Regions from separate parts of the Sphingobacterium sp. UBA7249 genome, predicted to be linked through region 2. Evidence: riboswitches for the same ligand, from Rfam matches in the RefSeq annotation. Region 2 holds a riboswitch; the other holds the start of a gene.
What was found. Region 2 has a riboswitch for thiamine pyrophosphate ahead of thiM (hydroxyethylthiazole kinase). Riboswitches for the same ligand answer to the same signal wherever they lie in the genome.
Positions count from the first base shown of each region.

Region 1: it holds a riboswitch for thiamine pyrophosphate, as region 2 does, so the genes downstream of both, thiS (sulfur carrier protein ThiS) here and thiM (hydroxyethylthiazole kinase) in region 2, are expected to answer to the same signal.

Region 1 covers NZ_DKST01000015.1:334,764-343,076, reverse strand. The annotation lists gene B4A24_RS12175 (alpha-L-rhamnosidase) at 1-2,027, opposite strand, end outside; TPP riboswitch at 2,261-2,356, shown strand; gene thiS (sulfur carrier protein ThiS) at 2,416-2,622, shown strand; gene thiC (phosphomethylpyrimidine synthase ThiC) at 2,669-4,483, shown strand; gene B4A24_RS12160 (thiamine phosphate synthase) at 4,480-5,091, shown strand; gene thiE (thiamine phosphate synthase) at 5,055-5,675, shown strand; gene B4A24_RS12150 (thiazole synthase) at 5,672-6,442, shown strand; gene thiH (2-iminoacetate synthase ThiH) at 6,453-7,577, shown strand; gene B4A24_RS12140 (HesA/MoeB/ThiF family protein) at 7,582-8,292, shown strand.
Region 2 covers NZ_DKST01000004.1:192,325-200,637, forward strand. The annotation lists gene B4A24_RS03315 (DUF1572 domain-containing protein) at 1-278, opposite strand, end outside; gene B4A24_RS03320 (GIN domain-containing protein) at 499-1,242, opposite strand; gene tenA (thiaminase II) at 1,475-2,128, opposite strand; gene thiD (bifunctional hydroxymethylpyrimidine kinase/phosphomethylpyrimidine kinase) at 2,112-2,954, opposite strand; gene thiE (thiamine phosphate synthase) at 2,951-3,583, opposite strand; gene thiM (hydroxyethylthiazole kinase) at 3,573-4,376, opposite strand; TPP riboswitch at 4,456-4,548, opposite strand; gene B4A24_RS03345 (VanW family protein) at 4,793-5,623, opposite strand; gene B4A24_RS03350 (hypothetical protein) at 5,704-6,867, opposite strand; gene B4A24_RS03355 (dienelactone hydrolase family protein) at 7,001-7,744, opposite strand; gene B4A24_RS03360 (NAD(P)-dependent oxidoreductase) at 7,912-8,313, opposite strand, start outside.

The sequences.
Region 1 (8,313 bases), on a different contig from region 2:
CCGGCACTGTAGATCCCTTTTGCGGTATCCAAAAATTTGGCATTGATGGCATCTTTGATTTTTTGGCTTAATTGTTCATATTTCTGCTGGTCATCTGTTTTGCCAAACATTTTTGCAGCGGAAGCCAAGATCGTCGCATCCACATAAAAATAGACCGATGAAGTAAGTTCAAGATTAGACTGCGATTTGACTGGCACCCAATCCCCCCGGCCAAAGGTCGTCAATCCAGTAGGACTGATTTCATCCACATAATCCACATAACGTTTGATATTGTCATAGCAGTCAGCCAATAGGCTTGCATCACCGTAAAATAAATAAGTCTGCCAGGGAATAATAGCAATGGTACTTGTCCAGTCCAAGCCATTTGCCGTACCATAACCCCAGCCCCCTGTTGGGATGATATCGGGCAACACACCGTTTTCCTGCTGCTCGTCCCGATGATCTGCCATCCATTTCTCATAGACTGTAATACCGTCAAAATTATAATAAGCTGTTTCAATAGCGAGGTGACCATCCCCAGTCCAGCCATTTTTCTCCCGCTGTGGACAATCGGTGGGATACCCCATCAAATTGGATAAGTAGGCATTATTGGTTGCTTTCCATAATCCATTGATCAACGCAGAGGAGGTTGTCAGCTGGCCAATAGGACGCACATCGCTATGCATAAAATAGGCCGTAACAGCCGACTTATCCAGCACGATCGGCTCACTGCTGCTCACTTCGACGTAGCGGAATCCTTTATAGCCAAACTTTGCCATAAATTCATCCTCTTTCTTACCGCTCAGTGTCAAGATATCGGTTTGAAAGGGTTCCAGCTCTTTATTCCCACGATAATAAACATCTATATTGGACTGATCCAAGCGTCCATTTGCATGCAATCGTTCGCCATGTTTGATCTTGATCACAGTCCCGGCTTTCCCCCGCATCTTGACCTTTGTCACACCGGCCATATTCTGCCCCATATCAAAGACATAGGTGCTGTCATCAATCTTTTTTATTGATTTTGGGTCGTAGGATTTCACCAGGCGTATGGGCACGGTCTGCTGGGAGACAATATTTACGGAGGGAGGATTCCGATACTGAACGGTATGCCACTGTGCATCGTCAAAGGTTGGGGTATCCCAACCCGGTACCTCCAGACGCGCATCGTAATGTTCGCCCGTATAGATATTGTTGTAGCGAATAGGTCCTGCAGCAGTCTTCCAGGTTTGATCCGAACTTATTGTTTCCTCACTGCCATCCTGATAGACAATGCGCAGGTCCAAACAAAATGTTGGACGATCCCGCCAGGGCGCTTTGTCGAAATTCCATACAGCCAGAGGCTGATGATTATACCAGCCATTTCCCAAGACGATAGCGAGTACATTGTCTCCCTGTTGAAGTTGCCGGGTAACGTCTTCCACCACATATAAAGTACGTTTATCAAATCGGGTATACATTGGATCCAGCCTGTGGTCGCCGATTTTTTTGCCATTTACCGATAGTTCATAGAGTCCCGCTACCGCGATGTAAGCACGGGCCGACTTGATTGCTTTGCTTGTTTTAAAAGCTCTTCTAAAATAGGGAGCCGCCTGTTCATGGATATTGTGGTTATCACTGATCCATTTCCCTTTCCAGTTCTCTATCCCCATCATACCTGTTTCGAATGAGGCAATGGTTGACGTACTTGGATGTCCGTCTTTGTCCCAGACCAGGACTTTCCAAAAATACTTTGTCTGCGGTTTCAGTACCGTCCCATTGTAGTGGACCAACATAATAGAATTTGACTGCTTTCCACTATTCCAGCTACTGGGTTTATTTTTCACCAATGCCATTGAATCCGTGTCTACCATAATTTGATAAGCAGATTGCTTTGCTCCCTGTCGTTTATCATCGAGTTGCCAGCTTAGGCGAGGATTTAGTTTATCTACGCCCATTGGATTTGCGAGATGCTCACAGCTGAGGGCAACGGGGAGACATTCTTTTTTCTGCTGTGCATATAGGGCTGTGCCCATACCCAGCATTGTCATCAGTAAAATTTTTCGCATATTTAGTTTATACATATCGACCTTTTGTATCTCCCACAATAGAATTGAATGCATATCCTGAGCAATCATCGATGAATTCAACAAGATTACAAAAGGTGTTAAATTGTTTTAGTCGATTCAAAAACGAATATATTAATTATTTCCAAGATAGTAAACTGTACTGTCGTGTTAGGCGAAGTATTTAAAATTAAAGCTAATGTTTTGGATTTTTCATCAAAATAGTCCTATATTAGTTCCAACTTTAGGGGTGTCTGCATTTGCAGGCTGAGATTTTACCCTTATAACCTGATCCAGATCATACTGGCGTAGGGAAAAGTAAGCCGTCTTTCAAATACATTACTGTATATTGTTGTGGCCATTCCTAAAGTTTTACAAAAAATAAAAAGGAATGGAACTTACAATCAATCATCAAATCCGATTTTTCGACCCCGCACCAAACTCGTTAGCCGATCTTTTACAGGCTGAGCTTTCCGGTAAAACACAAGGTGTCGCCGTAGCGCTCAACAACCAGGTTATTCCCAAAAATGACTGGTCCAAAACCTACTTACAATCTAATGACCAACTCCTGCTCATCACTGCTACACAAGGTGGTTAAACTCATAGCAACATATTCAATTCAATATACCTAATTCCTCATTAACATGACATCAGAAAAAATCACACAGACAGCTTTTCCAAATTCCATTAAGGTTTTTGTTCCAGGAACGCTTTATCCTATCCAGGTCGCCATGCGCCAGATTTCATTGAGTCCCACCAAATTGAGCAATGGACAAATCGAAATGAATCCACCTATCACCATATATGATACCTCAGGGCCTTATACAGACGGGACACAGGAAATTGACATTCGTAAGGGACTTCCGCGTCTTCGCGAACAATGGATCCTGGACCGCGAGGATGTACAGCAGCTGGAAGGTATCAGCTCGACATATGGACAAGAGCGTCTGGCGGATAAAACATTGGACGAACTTCGTTTTACCTACAGCCATAAACCCAAGGTTGCGGCGCAGGGAAAAAATGTGACGCAATTGCATTATGCCAGAAAAGGAATCATTACGCCAGAGATGGAATATGTTGCCATTCGTGAAAACCAACGTATCGAGCAACTCGCCGACAGTACACCCGGTATGGATCATCAGCATCCGGGGGAGAACTTTGGCGCCCGAACAACCGGAAAATATATTACACCCGAGTTTGTCCGTGAGGAAATCGCTGCCGGTAGGGCAATCATCCCCAACAATATCAATCATCCGGAGAGTGAACCAATGATTATTGGTCGTAATTTTCTGGTAAAAATCAATGCCAACATCGGCAATAGTGCGGTCAGCTCCAGCATTGAAGAAGAGGTAGAAAAAGCAGTCTGGGCCTGCCGTTGGGGTGCCGATACCATCATGGACCTGTCTACAGGCAAAAATATCCACGAAACCCGCGAATGGATTATCCGCAACTCACCGGTACCGATAGGCACTGTTCCAATCTATCAGGCGCTTGAAAAAGTGAAAGGCGTCGCCGAAGATCTTACCTGGGAAATTTTTCGGGATACCTTGATTGAGCAGGCTGAACAGGGTGTATCTTATTTCACTATCCATGCCGGTGTCCTACTGCGCTATATTCATTTAACGGCAAAGCGCGTAACTGGTATCGTCTCAAGAGGGGGATCGATTATGGCAAAATGGTGTCTCTTTCATCATCAGGAAAACTTTCTGTATACCCATTTTGAAGAGATCTGCCACATCATGAAGCAGTATGATGTTGCTTTCTCGCTTGGTGATGGCTTGCGCCCAGGCGCTATTGCAGATGCCAATGACGCTGCACAATTTGCGGAACTTGAAACCTTGGGTGAGTTGACAAAGATCGCCTGGAAACATGATGTACAGGTGATGATCGAGGGGCCGGGGCACGTTCCTATGCAACTTATCAAAGAGAACATGGAAAAACAGCTGGAATGTTGTGACGAAGCTCCATTTTACACCTTAGGTCCGCTTACCACAGATATCGCACCGGGATATGACCACATTACCTCAGCTATTGGCGCGGCAATGATCGGCTGGTATGGCTGTGCCATGCTATGCTATGTAACTCCAAAAGAACATCTTGGACTGCCCAACAAAAAAGATGTAAAAGATGGTGTTATTACCTACAAACTGGCGGCACATGCTGCAGATCTCGCTAAAGGGCACCCCGGGGCACAGTACCGTGATAACGCTCTGAGCAAGGCCAGATTTGAATTCCGATGGGAGGATCAGTTCAACCTATCCCTTGATCCAGATACTGCCCGTGAATACCATGACGAAACGCTACCCGCGGATGCCGCCAAAGTAGCCCATTTCTGCTCGATGTGCGGGCCAAAATTCTGCTCCATGAAAATTACACAAGAAATCCGGGATACTGCCGCACAGGGCATGTTGGAAAAATCGCAGGAATTCATCGCTCAAGGAAAGGAAATCTACTTATGATTATTGCGTTGACAGCAGCGGAGGAAGTTGCCTCAGAAATGAATATCATCCATCATCTCTTTGCACATGGGCTTGATCTCCTGCATCTACGCAAATATCATTTTACGGATGAGCAAATGTATCAGTATGTCGCATCCATAGATGCGACATACCATGATCGATTGGTTCTCCACTCCCATCCGTGGCTGTCTGACGCACTTCATATAAACAGAATTCATTTCAATGCGCATCTTCGGCAAAGCGACCCATTCAACAGGCAGCATTTCGGGAACATTTATTCGACTTCGGTCCATCACATCAATCAGTTCAATGCCTTGGATAAAAGATGGAATTACGCCTTTTTAAGTCCATTATTTCCAAGCATTTCTAAAGCAGGTTATGGACAAGAAAATGCCCTTTTGAATCAACTTCCCTTGCGGACCAATTTGGATGTCCGCTTAATTGGGTTGGGAGGAATAACAACCGCAAATTGTCTACTTCCCATCCAAGCGGGAGCCGATGGAATTGCCTTATTAGGCGCCCTCTGGCAGGATACTGACCCTATTCAACAATTTAAAACATGCAAACAGCTATGCTCGAAAAATTACAATATATCTCCCAGGGACTGACACTGACAGACCAAAAGAACAATATCCTTAAAGCATTGGACGCCGGTGCCACCTGGATTCAGATCCGATGGAAACAAGCGGAAGAACCGGAGTTTTCATTACTTGCGAGTCAAATATTACATATTTGCCAACAGTTTGGTGCAAAATGCATTATCAATGATCATGTAAAACTAGCCAAGGAACTGGATGTCGATGGCGTACACCTAGGCTTAACGGATTGCGGTATAGCTGAGGCCCGCCAGTTATTAGGACCATCGAAAGTTATAGGTGGGACAGCAAATAGCTTGGAAGATGTACAACGTCGAATAGTAGAAAAATGTGATTATATAGGACTCGGTCCTTTTAAGCACACGTATACAAAACAAAAACTCAGTCCACTGTTGGGTATAGCTGGATATGAAAATATCATCCAGGAAATCCGGAGGCAGGAGCTTCCTCCTGTTCCGATATTCGCTATTGGCGGGATCAGCAGTCTCGAAGATATCCAACATTTAACACAGATAGGAGTTTATGGTGTCGCAGTATCAGGATTGGTCACTCAAACACCGAACATTATTTCATCCATTAAAAATCTTTTACCATGAGCACATTACAAATAGCAAATCGCAGCTTTGAATCCAGGTTATTTATGGGAACGGGCAAATTCGGTAATTTGAACGAAATGAGCACCGCCGTTAGTGCTTCCGGCTCACAGCTCGTTACCGTTGCACTTAAGCGTATCGATCAGCTCGCGGCGGATGACGAATTAACTGCTGTACTCAACTTAACAAAAATAGACTTGCTTCCCAATACTTCGGGTGCCAGAACAGCGGCGGAAGCTGTTTTAGCGGCTCAACTGGCCAGGGAAGCCCTGGAAACAAACTGGGTAAAACTTGAAATTCACCCTGACCCTCGTTATCTGTTGCCCGACCCAATTGAAACTTTACGTGCGACAGAGGCACTTGCAAAACTGGATTTTGTGGTCATGCCTTATGTTCATGCTGACCCCGTACTTTGTAAACGCCTGGAAAACGCAGGTACTGCAGTTGTCATGCCTCTGGGGGCACCGATCGGTAGCAACAAAGGGCTTCGTACATTGGATTTTCTGGAAATCATTATCGAAGAAAGCAATGTGCCGGTGGTCGTAGATGCCGGAATTGGTGCCCCTTCAGATGCTGCAAAAGCCATGGAAATTGGTGCCGATGCAGTATTGGTCAATACCGCAATTGCCATTTCCAATAATCCAGTGCACATGGCTGAGGCTTTTAAGCAAGCAGTCATCGCTGGACGCATGGCCTATGAAGCAGGTTTGGGCCCCATTACTTCACGGGCAGTCAGTTCAAGTCCGCTAACTTCATTTTTATTCGATTGATCCAAAAACCATGACTGATTTTAAAGAGATACTTGACCAATACAGTTGGGAAGAAGTCCAAACAAAGATCTATGGGACGTCCGATCAGGACGTACGTCGGGCATTAAACAAAGAGCATTTGACACTCAGTGATTTCATCGCCCTTATTTCACCTGCTGCAACACCCTATCTGGAGCAGATGGCCGTCAAGACACAACAGGTCACGCAGCGGCGGTTTGGCAAGACCATACAGCTCTACGCACCGCTTTACCTTAGCAATGAATGCCAGAATATCTGTACCTACTGTGGGTTCAGCATGGACAATAAGATTCGGCGCAAAACACTCAATAATACTGAATTGTTGCTCGAAGCGATGGCGCTTAAATCCATGGGAGTCAACCATGTACTATTGGTCAGTGGTGAAGCAAACAAGACCGTGGAAGTTAATTATTTCCTCCAGGCCATTGCGCTGTTAAAACCACATTTCTCACAGATTTCCATTGAGGTACAGCCCTTAGATCAGGTAGAATATCAATTGCTACAGGCCGCAGGAGTCTATGCAGTGCTAGTTTATCAGGAAACTTATCATCGGGAGGTATACAAGAAATACCATCCCAAAGGCAAGAAATCGAATTTTGATTACCGACTTGACACCCCCGACCGTATCGGGCAGGCAGGCATTCATAAAATTGGATTGGGGGTATTACTCGGATTGGAGGATTGGCGTGTAGACAGCTTTTTCACGGCGGCCCACATTTCCTATTTGCAAAAAAACTATTGGCAAACCCGATATTCAATTTCCTTTCCTCGGCTGCGTCCAGCTGTAGGTTCAGTTGCACCAAATTTTCATCTTTCGGACAAACATCTGCTGCAATTGATTTGCGCTTACCGCTTATGGAATGAAAATCTCGAGATTTCCATTTCTACCCGGGAAAATGAAAGTTTTAGGGATCATATTATCCCCATCGGGGTAACCACAATGAGTGCAGCTTCCAAAACAAATCCTGGGGGTTATGTCGTCGACCCACAAGCGCTGGAACAGTTTGAAGTCAGCGACGAGCGGGATATGGAGACAATAAAAAATCAAATCCGAAAAATGGGCTATTCCCCGGTAATGAAAGATTGGGAAAGTACATATTCAGGACTAATTCGTTAAATGGATGAAAGAGGATCTTATTTTCGAACGCTATAGCCGACAAATCTTTATCGAAGAAATTGGTGTCTCGGGGCAGCGAAAAATTATGAATGCCAACGTACTGATTGTTGGAGCCGGCGGGCTGGGGAGTCCCGTATTGCAATATCTGGCCGCTGCTGGCATTGGTAAGCTTGCTCTGGCTGACTTTGACCAGGTTGAACTCCATAACCTCAACAGGCAGGTGATCCATAGCGAAAAGCAGCTCCATAAAACCAAAGTCAGCAGTGCTGCTGACTTTATGCAACAGCATAACAGTACAATTGATTTCCGGCCCTTACAGCTAAAAATAGATGCTGGCAATGCAGTAGAAATCTTGCGACCCTATGATATCATTGTGGATTGTTGCGACAATTTTGAAACGCGTTATCTCCTCAATGAAACCTGTTTAAGACTCAACAAGCCTTTGGTGTATGGGAGTATATATGGATTTGAGGGTCAATTGGCCGTATTTAATTACAATGGCAGCAAAAATCTACTGGATTTATTTCCGACTGCTCCGCCATCGGAACAAGTACCTAACTGTGATAAAAATGGTGTACTGGGTCCATTGCCAGGGATTATCGGAAGCATGATGGCCATGCAGGTACTTAAAATAGCCGCCGAACTTCCTGTAGATTGTAATCAATTGACACTAGTGGACACTTTAAACTGGCGTTTTACGAAGCTATCTTTCTAAACATAAAGCTTAAACAGTTCC
Region 2 (8,313 bases):
CCGGCGTTCCACATTGCGATAAGTTCCTGTCTATTCAATGCCGTATTTTCGAATTCCATATCCCGGTTTCGTCCTTCTTTTTCGCCATCAGTAGTTAAAAAATCAGTCCAGCGGGACAACATATTGCCATGGAGATGTTTTACTATGTGCGCGATACTGTTGCTGGAGGAATTAAACTGCCAAAATAGTTTTTCATCACTTAACTGGTCAAAAGTTTTGTCCCCCAGTGATTTAAATTCCCTAAATTGTTTGAGGCTGCTCGCTAAAAAATTATTCATTGGAATGTCTGTTATATGTGCATGGTGATTCTTAGCACAAGATACGAAAATAACGGATATCGGGTGACCTCGTTCCAATTAAAAGGAGGATAGGGGGAGCCTACTTTACTTATTGGCCTGGCCAGTGAGAAAAAAAGGTGACACTGGGGAGGGTGCCACCTTTAACTAACTAAACATTAAACATAAATAAACAGTCTTTCTTTAAAGACCTAAACTAAAATTACATAACGACTCGGCCACTTGTCGACTTGTCAACCCGGACATTTCGCGGCTGATTTTTTAAGGCGATCTTTGCTGAGGTAGACACTTTACCCTGCAGATTGTCCTTAACACTTAGGGTAACACCCGCGGATGAACTTGCATCCACTTGTGCATTGGTTGTTGTAAAAGAAGCCATGTCCACCGATGTAGAGGAATTGGCACTTAAACTCAGATTCGTCGCGCTTCCTGCAATCTCCTGTTTGGACGAACTTGTTGAATTAACCGTTAGATTTTTTGCAGTTACATCCGTCGTTAACCTACTTGAAGAACTTGTAGAAAGTAGAATATCATCCGCAATTAATTTTTTAAGCGAAATACGGGCGGACGAAGAAACGTTTACTGATATTTTGCTGGCTTTTATCGTTTCGTTGCTGTAGATTGATCCACTCGAAGAAGCGGAAAAAGTTGTCGGAATTTTACTTGAATATACCGTTACGCGATTGTTTCTCGCATTTCTGACCTGTGAATTCCGTTTATATTGTATCTTTAATATGCCATTTTTTACATTCGTTTCGATCAGCGACAGATGCGTTGCATTGTCAGCTTCAACAACAACTTCATTACGGTTGGAGTGAATGTAGTCAACACGTAGCGAAGTAGCTGCCGAAATGCCATCCGGAGCGGAAATCTTACGGGTCTCACGCTCTTGGGCCTGAGTAACATATAAAAATGAAATAAAGGCGATGGTTAGGATTCTTTTCATGGTTTTGTCTATTATTAGTTTTTAATTTTATGCGTTTACTATTTCTATTTTTCAATTTTCATTTCGAAAAGCAGCCTCATTTCTTCCTTACTTATATAATAGTGATGCCAAAAAGTAAAAACTGCGTAAATCGTTGATAGACATTTCTTTTTGTTTTAAGGCATTTTTAACTATTGCCCATTTATGAACAATCGGTGTTCACTATCGAACAATTTATTGTTGTTTTTGGTGGCTACCACATTCTTTTCTCATACGCTGCTTGCCAGAAATGATATTCCAATCGAGAAGCCGTTATAAATGCTTGTCGCATTTTCTCTCGATTTGTTGCACTACTTTGTTCAGAAATCTGATCAACATAATTTTTCGCTTTGTTCACACCCTCAGCAAACTCGTCACCACTATAGGTATCAATCCACCTGGAATAGGGGTTTTGGCTGCCATTGGTGATAGACAGGATGTGATCGCCAACTTCCTTATAAATCCAAAAGCAGGGCAATGTTGCGGCCATAGCAACTTCTATGGGTTCAAATGCGGCGACGCTTTTCAGAAAATGGATATAGTGATGGCAAATAGGTTCAATTTTGCTTCCGTCTTCTGGAGCTAGGCCAAATTCTTTAAAATAGTTTTCATGGAGGGCTTTTTCGACAATGAGTGCATTGCGTCCGAATTCAAAATAGTCAAGGGCCTGCTGGTTGTTGGCGCTTTTTGCTCCGATAAAAGCTAAGACTCGTCCAAATTCCTCTAGATAGAAAGCATCCTGGCGCATGTAAAATTGAAATTTATCCAGGGGTAAGCTGCCATCGCTTAGTTCTGAAATAAAAGGCATCGTTATGATATCTGCGTAGATAGGTTTGATCGTATCCCATGTTTTATCGCTCCATTTCATGAAAAATAAGTTTAGAAGGGTTGTGGAAATGATTAAGTGGCCCATTTCCTTTGCCAATAACGAGATCTTTACTTCCTTTGATTGCCTCGTGGACATAATCTAGTGCGATCGCAACAGCCTGATCAAGTGTTTTTTTTTGCGCCAACTGACTGGCTATTGCCGAAGAAAGCGAGCAACCCGATCCATGCGTGTTTTTGCTTTCAATTTTTTGTGATTTAAACACCTTTGGCAATGTATTTTGCTGAAAAAGGAGGGAGGTAAGTTCAGTGCTTTGCAGGTGTCCACCTTTGATAAGTACTGCTTGGCATCCTTTTTTAAGGAGTGCAATACCTGCTTCCTCCATCGCTGGAACGTTGTCTATGGTTTTTCCTACAAGTACACTGACCTCATCCAGATTGGGGGTGATCACTGTTGTTTGTGGGAAAAGTAGGTCCACGCAAGCCTGTATCGTATCGTCATGAATTAATTTATGGCCACTTGTAGCTACCATTACAGGGTCAAATACAATTGTTCCACGGTAGTCTTTCAGGTAGTTGCTGATGAGTTCGACGAGTTCAATGTTGTGAACCATCCCGATTTTGATCGCATCCGGATAAATATCGTCGAAGATTGCATCCAGCTGCTCTCGGACTGCTTGAGTAGGTATTTCGTAAATATTGCGTACTCCCTGTGTATTTTGTACTGGTAAAGCTGTCAAGACGTTCATTGCATAGCATCCCAGGGCCGATATGGTTTTCGTATCCGCCTGGATGCCAGCTCCGCCGCTACCATCAAATCCCGCTATGCTCAGTACAGTGGGTACAGTGTATTTTTTTGTTATGTTCATGTTAATAATTCCTTTAATTGGGCACTACGTTCCCTTGGATCTTTACTTTTGCAGATCGCTGATACGACAGCAATTGAATTTGCTCCTGCTTGCCACGTACTTTCGATCGTATCCAGGTCCATGCGTCCAATGGCGATCAGGGGTTTTTCGGTTAAATTCCGTACCTGGCACAATCCGCTGATTCCCCATTCTGTAATGGTATCTGTTTTTGTTTTCGTTGCAAAAATGGGGCTCACACCAAGCTGATCTACCGCCCGCATCTGTTCACTGTCCAGTTGTGCAAGATTTTCAAGTGACCAGCCAATTTGAATCTGCTGTCCATATTTCTCCCGTATTTCCAAAGGTCGACAATCATTCTGTCCAACATGTACACCCCAAGCTTCAATTTCGAGCGCTATACCAACGGCATCATTGATGATCAATGGGATCCCATAGTGGTCGGTGATTCGCTTTAGCTTCTTCGCTTTTTCTAGAAATCGCGCCGGAGTTTCGTTTTTCTCACGCAACTGAACAATATCCACACAGCCGTGGATGGCTTCCTCAGCAACATGAAGCCAGGATTGTGGGTAGCAATCCTGTTCAGAAATAACTAGATACAGTGGATAAGGAAACAAGGGATTAATTGCCATATTGTTTAATGTTGAGATCAGTTTTGATGCGATCAGCATTCAGCTGATAGAGCTCATCATAGATATTCACCTGTAGGGAACCAGGCCCCAAGGACTTGGCCGCTGCCAGTTGACCCGCGAGACTCAAAAGGGCGACTCCGGCTGTTGCTGCTTCAAATGGTTGGTCTGCAACACCTAAAAATGCGCCGATCAGTGCAGTTGAACTACAGCCCAGTCCTGTCACCTGGGTCATCATCGGATGCCCATTGTGTACTTCGACTGTATATTGTTCAGATAGGATATAATCTACCTTTCCGGAGATGCAGATGATTGATCCCACTTGTTCCTGCAGTGCTTGGCCATATCCAACAGCAGCTTTACTGTCTGCGGTGCTGTCGACACCTTTGGTATTGACTTGGTTGAAATTGTAAAGGCTCATGATTTCCGAAGCATTGCCTCGTATGACCGTTGGCTTTAATTCCAGCAGATTTGCTAACAGATCATTGCGAAAAGCCGATATACCAGCTCCTACAGGATCTAATACCCAGGGGCGGCCAATGTTATTGGCATGTTCAGCTGCGACAAGCATGGACTCGGCGGTGAGTTCACTCAATGTACCAATATTAAGAACCAGCGACTGGGCAAGGTCTACCACCTCGCGTACTTCTGATGGACTATGTACCATGACAGGGGAGGCGCCGAGGGCAAGTAGTGCATTGGCAGTACTGTTCATGACAACCAGATTCGTGATATTATGTACAAGCGGTTTTTGTTGTTTGACCTGTGTTAACAGGTTGATAATTACATCTTCCATTTCTTTTTGATCGCTATGTTTGTAGGTGGCTTTGTCGGGAAGAAATGAGACAGATAGGCTGTCAGGTATATCGCAATATACATAAGCGGTTGCTTTTCCCTACGCCGGTATAAACCGGATCAGGTTCGAAGGGACTATCTCAATTCTATACAGAATACCCCCAAAGCCATATCAAATTTAGGCAAAAAAAAGGACTTTTTATAGGTGCTTTATTACATAATCTCGGAATAGTAAAATAAGCTATTAACCAATAGGCCCGTGTAAGAACGCATTCTCGATCCAATCAACTGAGGAGAAAATAGACCATGTGCATGCACAGTGAAACGATGTGCCAGAGATGATTAAAGGGCGGCAGGTCTTTTGCTAAAAAATTGTATTGCTCTCAACGCTGCATTCGGTGTACTTAGGATAGCATCCTATTTTTCAAGTGGTAATTCCATATAGTCGGAAGGGATATAGGTAACGCGTGCAAAATTTTTTGTCAGGAGTTCTGTGTCAAGAACCTTTCCGCCCTGAAATTTTAGGAACTTTTCCCGCCAGATTTCATTTTTCCGGTAAAATTGATCTCCTATTTTAAGGAATTGATGTTCTTTTTCAAAAACATGGTAAGCGAAATCGAGTTCCTTATTGACGCGTAATTCACCTTCAAGACATTTTTCAGTAAACCAGAGGTTGATCTGAAATGTATAGTCCGTGTTGTTGGTGAATTGATAGTCACGATAGTTATAAAATACCGTCGCACCGCTTCCGAAGGGCAGCACACGGCCATCGTCAGGAAAAGGGTCAAACGAATGATGATAGCGCTCTGTAACTGTCAGGGGGCTATGGATAACAAGCCAATGGATTAGGTTGGAGATCTGGCAGATTCCACCGCCAATACCTGCCCGCGCTTCACCGAAAGACAATTCCATCCCCGGAAGATAACCTTTCTTTTGTGTGGGCTGGCCGACCAGTTTACAGAAAGAAAACGTTTCACCCGGGCGGATCAGAACACCATTGATTTGCTTTGCCGCGATCTTTAGGTTGGTCACTTTGTTGATTTGCAGCTGCATATTGTTTTCTCCTAGCTTCTTTAATAAAACAGACTGGTGCTTTTTTATGCGGTACTGCAACGCTGTTGTAGACTTGGTTTTTGTATAGTTTTTATTGTCCAGCAACCAAATGGCCTTTCTTTGTATTCTTCTTGCCCAGACAGCAAGAAAATACAGCAAAGGGTGACGTTGACTTATTAATTTCCGTTTTTTCACTAATGACGAATAACTGTTTATTGCGTTGAAGAAAAGTTGGTCATAGGACAATGATTTACTTTTATTTCAGTTCGCGAGTTTTAATTATTAAGAATTGGATTAACTTTTCTTTGTATTGTTTTAGAAGTGATTTTATTCTGTTTGTCAAATACAGTGCTCTCATATTGGTAGTCGCCCAGTTCTTTTGAGACTATTTTCATTTCCAATGTACCATCACGATAAAATAGGTAGGTAGTTTCGTTGCCTTGTACAGCTATTTTGGTTTCAGCAGTGAGCTTACCCGCTGCGTCAAATTCCTGCCACGAAGAGAAATCGCTTGCTTTTGGATCATCATAGTAATACAGTCTACGGTTTTCGATGGCATTATTTAGCCCCGAAACTTCTTCAATAAGCTGACCATTTTCATTGTAACGGTGGTCGATCCAATTCATCCGTTGGTAAGCGAAATGAATGGATTCCTCTCGGACCAGTTGATATTGATTATTTAAATGATAGATGGATACGCTTTGTCGTTCGGCATCGCTAATGAGAATAGTATGCGGTAGGTATTGGTAAATTGTACTGTATGTCCATTTGCTGTTGTGAAGCTGCTGTATCGAATCGATTAATCCCCATTTGTTGTAAAAATATTTGGTGTAATAGTTGACTCCATTAGATAAATTGTTGGTTGATAGCTCTTTGCCTTTCTGATAAACAATCGTCATAATGCCGTTGGGTTTTTCGGGGTTCTCCGCTGTAAAAGTCTGCGAAATGTAGGTTCCGTCATATCTGCCTTTTTTCTGATTGGAGTAGATCGGAAGACTAGATCGGGAAATGATGGCCTTCGCATATTGTTTGGAAGGTTTAAACGGAATAGCAGCTATGGAATCGAAGAATAGTTTTGCGTCATATTTAAGTGCTTTTTGAGATGCACTTGTCTCCTTATTGTCCGTCAATATTAGCTTTGCGGCCTGGAGATAGCTTTGGCTACCATAGATCACTTTTGGTCGGCTTTGACCATCAAATAGTATCATGGCATTTCTTTGCTTTAGTTTGGGTACATCCACTGTCCATTTACTTTTGTTGACCACAAAAGTAAGTAGTTGGGCATCTGTCTTTGTAACCAGGAGTTTAGTCGTGCTATAGGGAACTTGTCGAATAATTTCATTAGCCTTTTGATCGTGAAGGCGCATCATAAAATCCGTTGATTTATCAGATCCATTGATAACGAAGAGTATGGCTTGGGTAGGTGCTGCGATTTCCATTGATTTTTTTTCCTGCGGTTTTGCTGGGAGCACACAGGTCAGCAATACCAATAGCTGGAAAATCACATGATGCAAAACTGTTGATTTCGAAGGACAGCTCATTTTGACCGGGAAAGACGAGTTGTGCTGACTTTTAGTGTAACACTTCTCTTAGGAATAATAAAGTATGCTCCCAGGCACGTTTGGCCATGACAGGATTATATTCTGGTGATTCCGGATTGGTAAAGGTATGGCCAGAATTGGCATAGGTAATGATCTGCCAGTCCGCTTTTCCTTCATTAAGTTCCTTAATCAATCCATCATAATCTTCTTTTGATACACTTTTGTCAGCTGCGGGATGTTCAACCAATACTTTCACACCGATCGCAGTATTGGGTCTGTCGGGTGATTTGGAGAGCCCACCATGAATACTGATCACAGCTGCAACGGGTAAACCAGCGCGCGCTGTTTCGAGAGCTCCTGTTCCACCGAAACAATAACCAATTACTGCAATTTTTTTAGGATCTGCTCCAGTCTTCTTCAATTGTTCCAGAGCAGCTGCAATCCGCTGCTGATAGGCTTTGTAGTCTGCTTTGTAATGGGCCGAAATTTTCGAGGCAGCGGTATTGTCCGCTGGAATATTTCCTTCTCCATAGATATCGGCAATGAACGCAATGTAGCCCGCTTTTTCAAGTTGCAAAGCGGCTTGTTTCGCCTCATTATCTATGCCTTTCCAAGCAGGTAAAATAAGGACCGCAGGCCCTTTTTTATCTGCATTGGACGTGACGAGCCCATTCAATTGTTGTGTTCCGTCGTTATAGGATACCTGTTTTAACTCCTGTGATTTCATGCTCATGGTAACAATAGTCAATAGAAAAAATGTTAAAGCTGTTTTCATCTGTTCCTGTTTTATTCGACAGATGTTGTTCGCGATTAAATGAAGTTTTAACTTCCGCCAATTCATCTGCTATTCGATTTGATTAAACCATTTGTTTATGATTGTCCTTTAAGGTAACTGCCTTGTGTGAGGTAGGGGCCTTAATATGTTTATTAACCCTTATAAACTCAGGATTGTTTTATAGATTCAATAATTCCGATCACATCCAATTGTCCCAAACCTTTTTCATGTGCTGCCTGGTAGGTGTCAAGAAGGGTTCCGAGTAACGGATAAGCTGCACCCGCCTTTTGGGCCAATCGAATATCTTTTAACATCAGGTCCAGCGCAAATGCTGCGCTATAATTTCCTTCGATGAGCAACGGTGTTTTTACTTTTGTTGCTCCGCTACCACTGGCGCTATCGTTGATAATCTCTAGCATTTCACTGCGTTCAATCCCCAATTGATCGGAGAATAAGATAGTTTCGGCTAACCCCTGATAGATGATTGATAGAAAGTAATTGATGGCAAGTTTTGCAGCAATACCTTTGCCATTTTCACCAAGATGTTTAATGGATTTTCCCATCTTTTC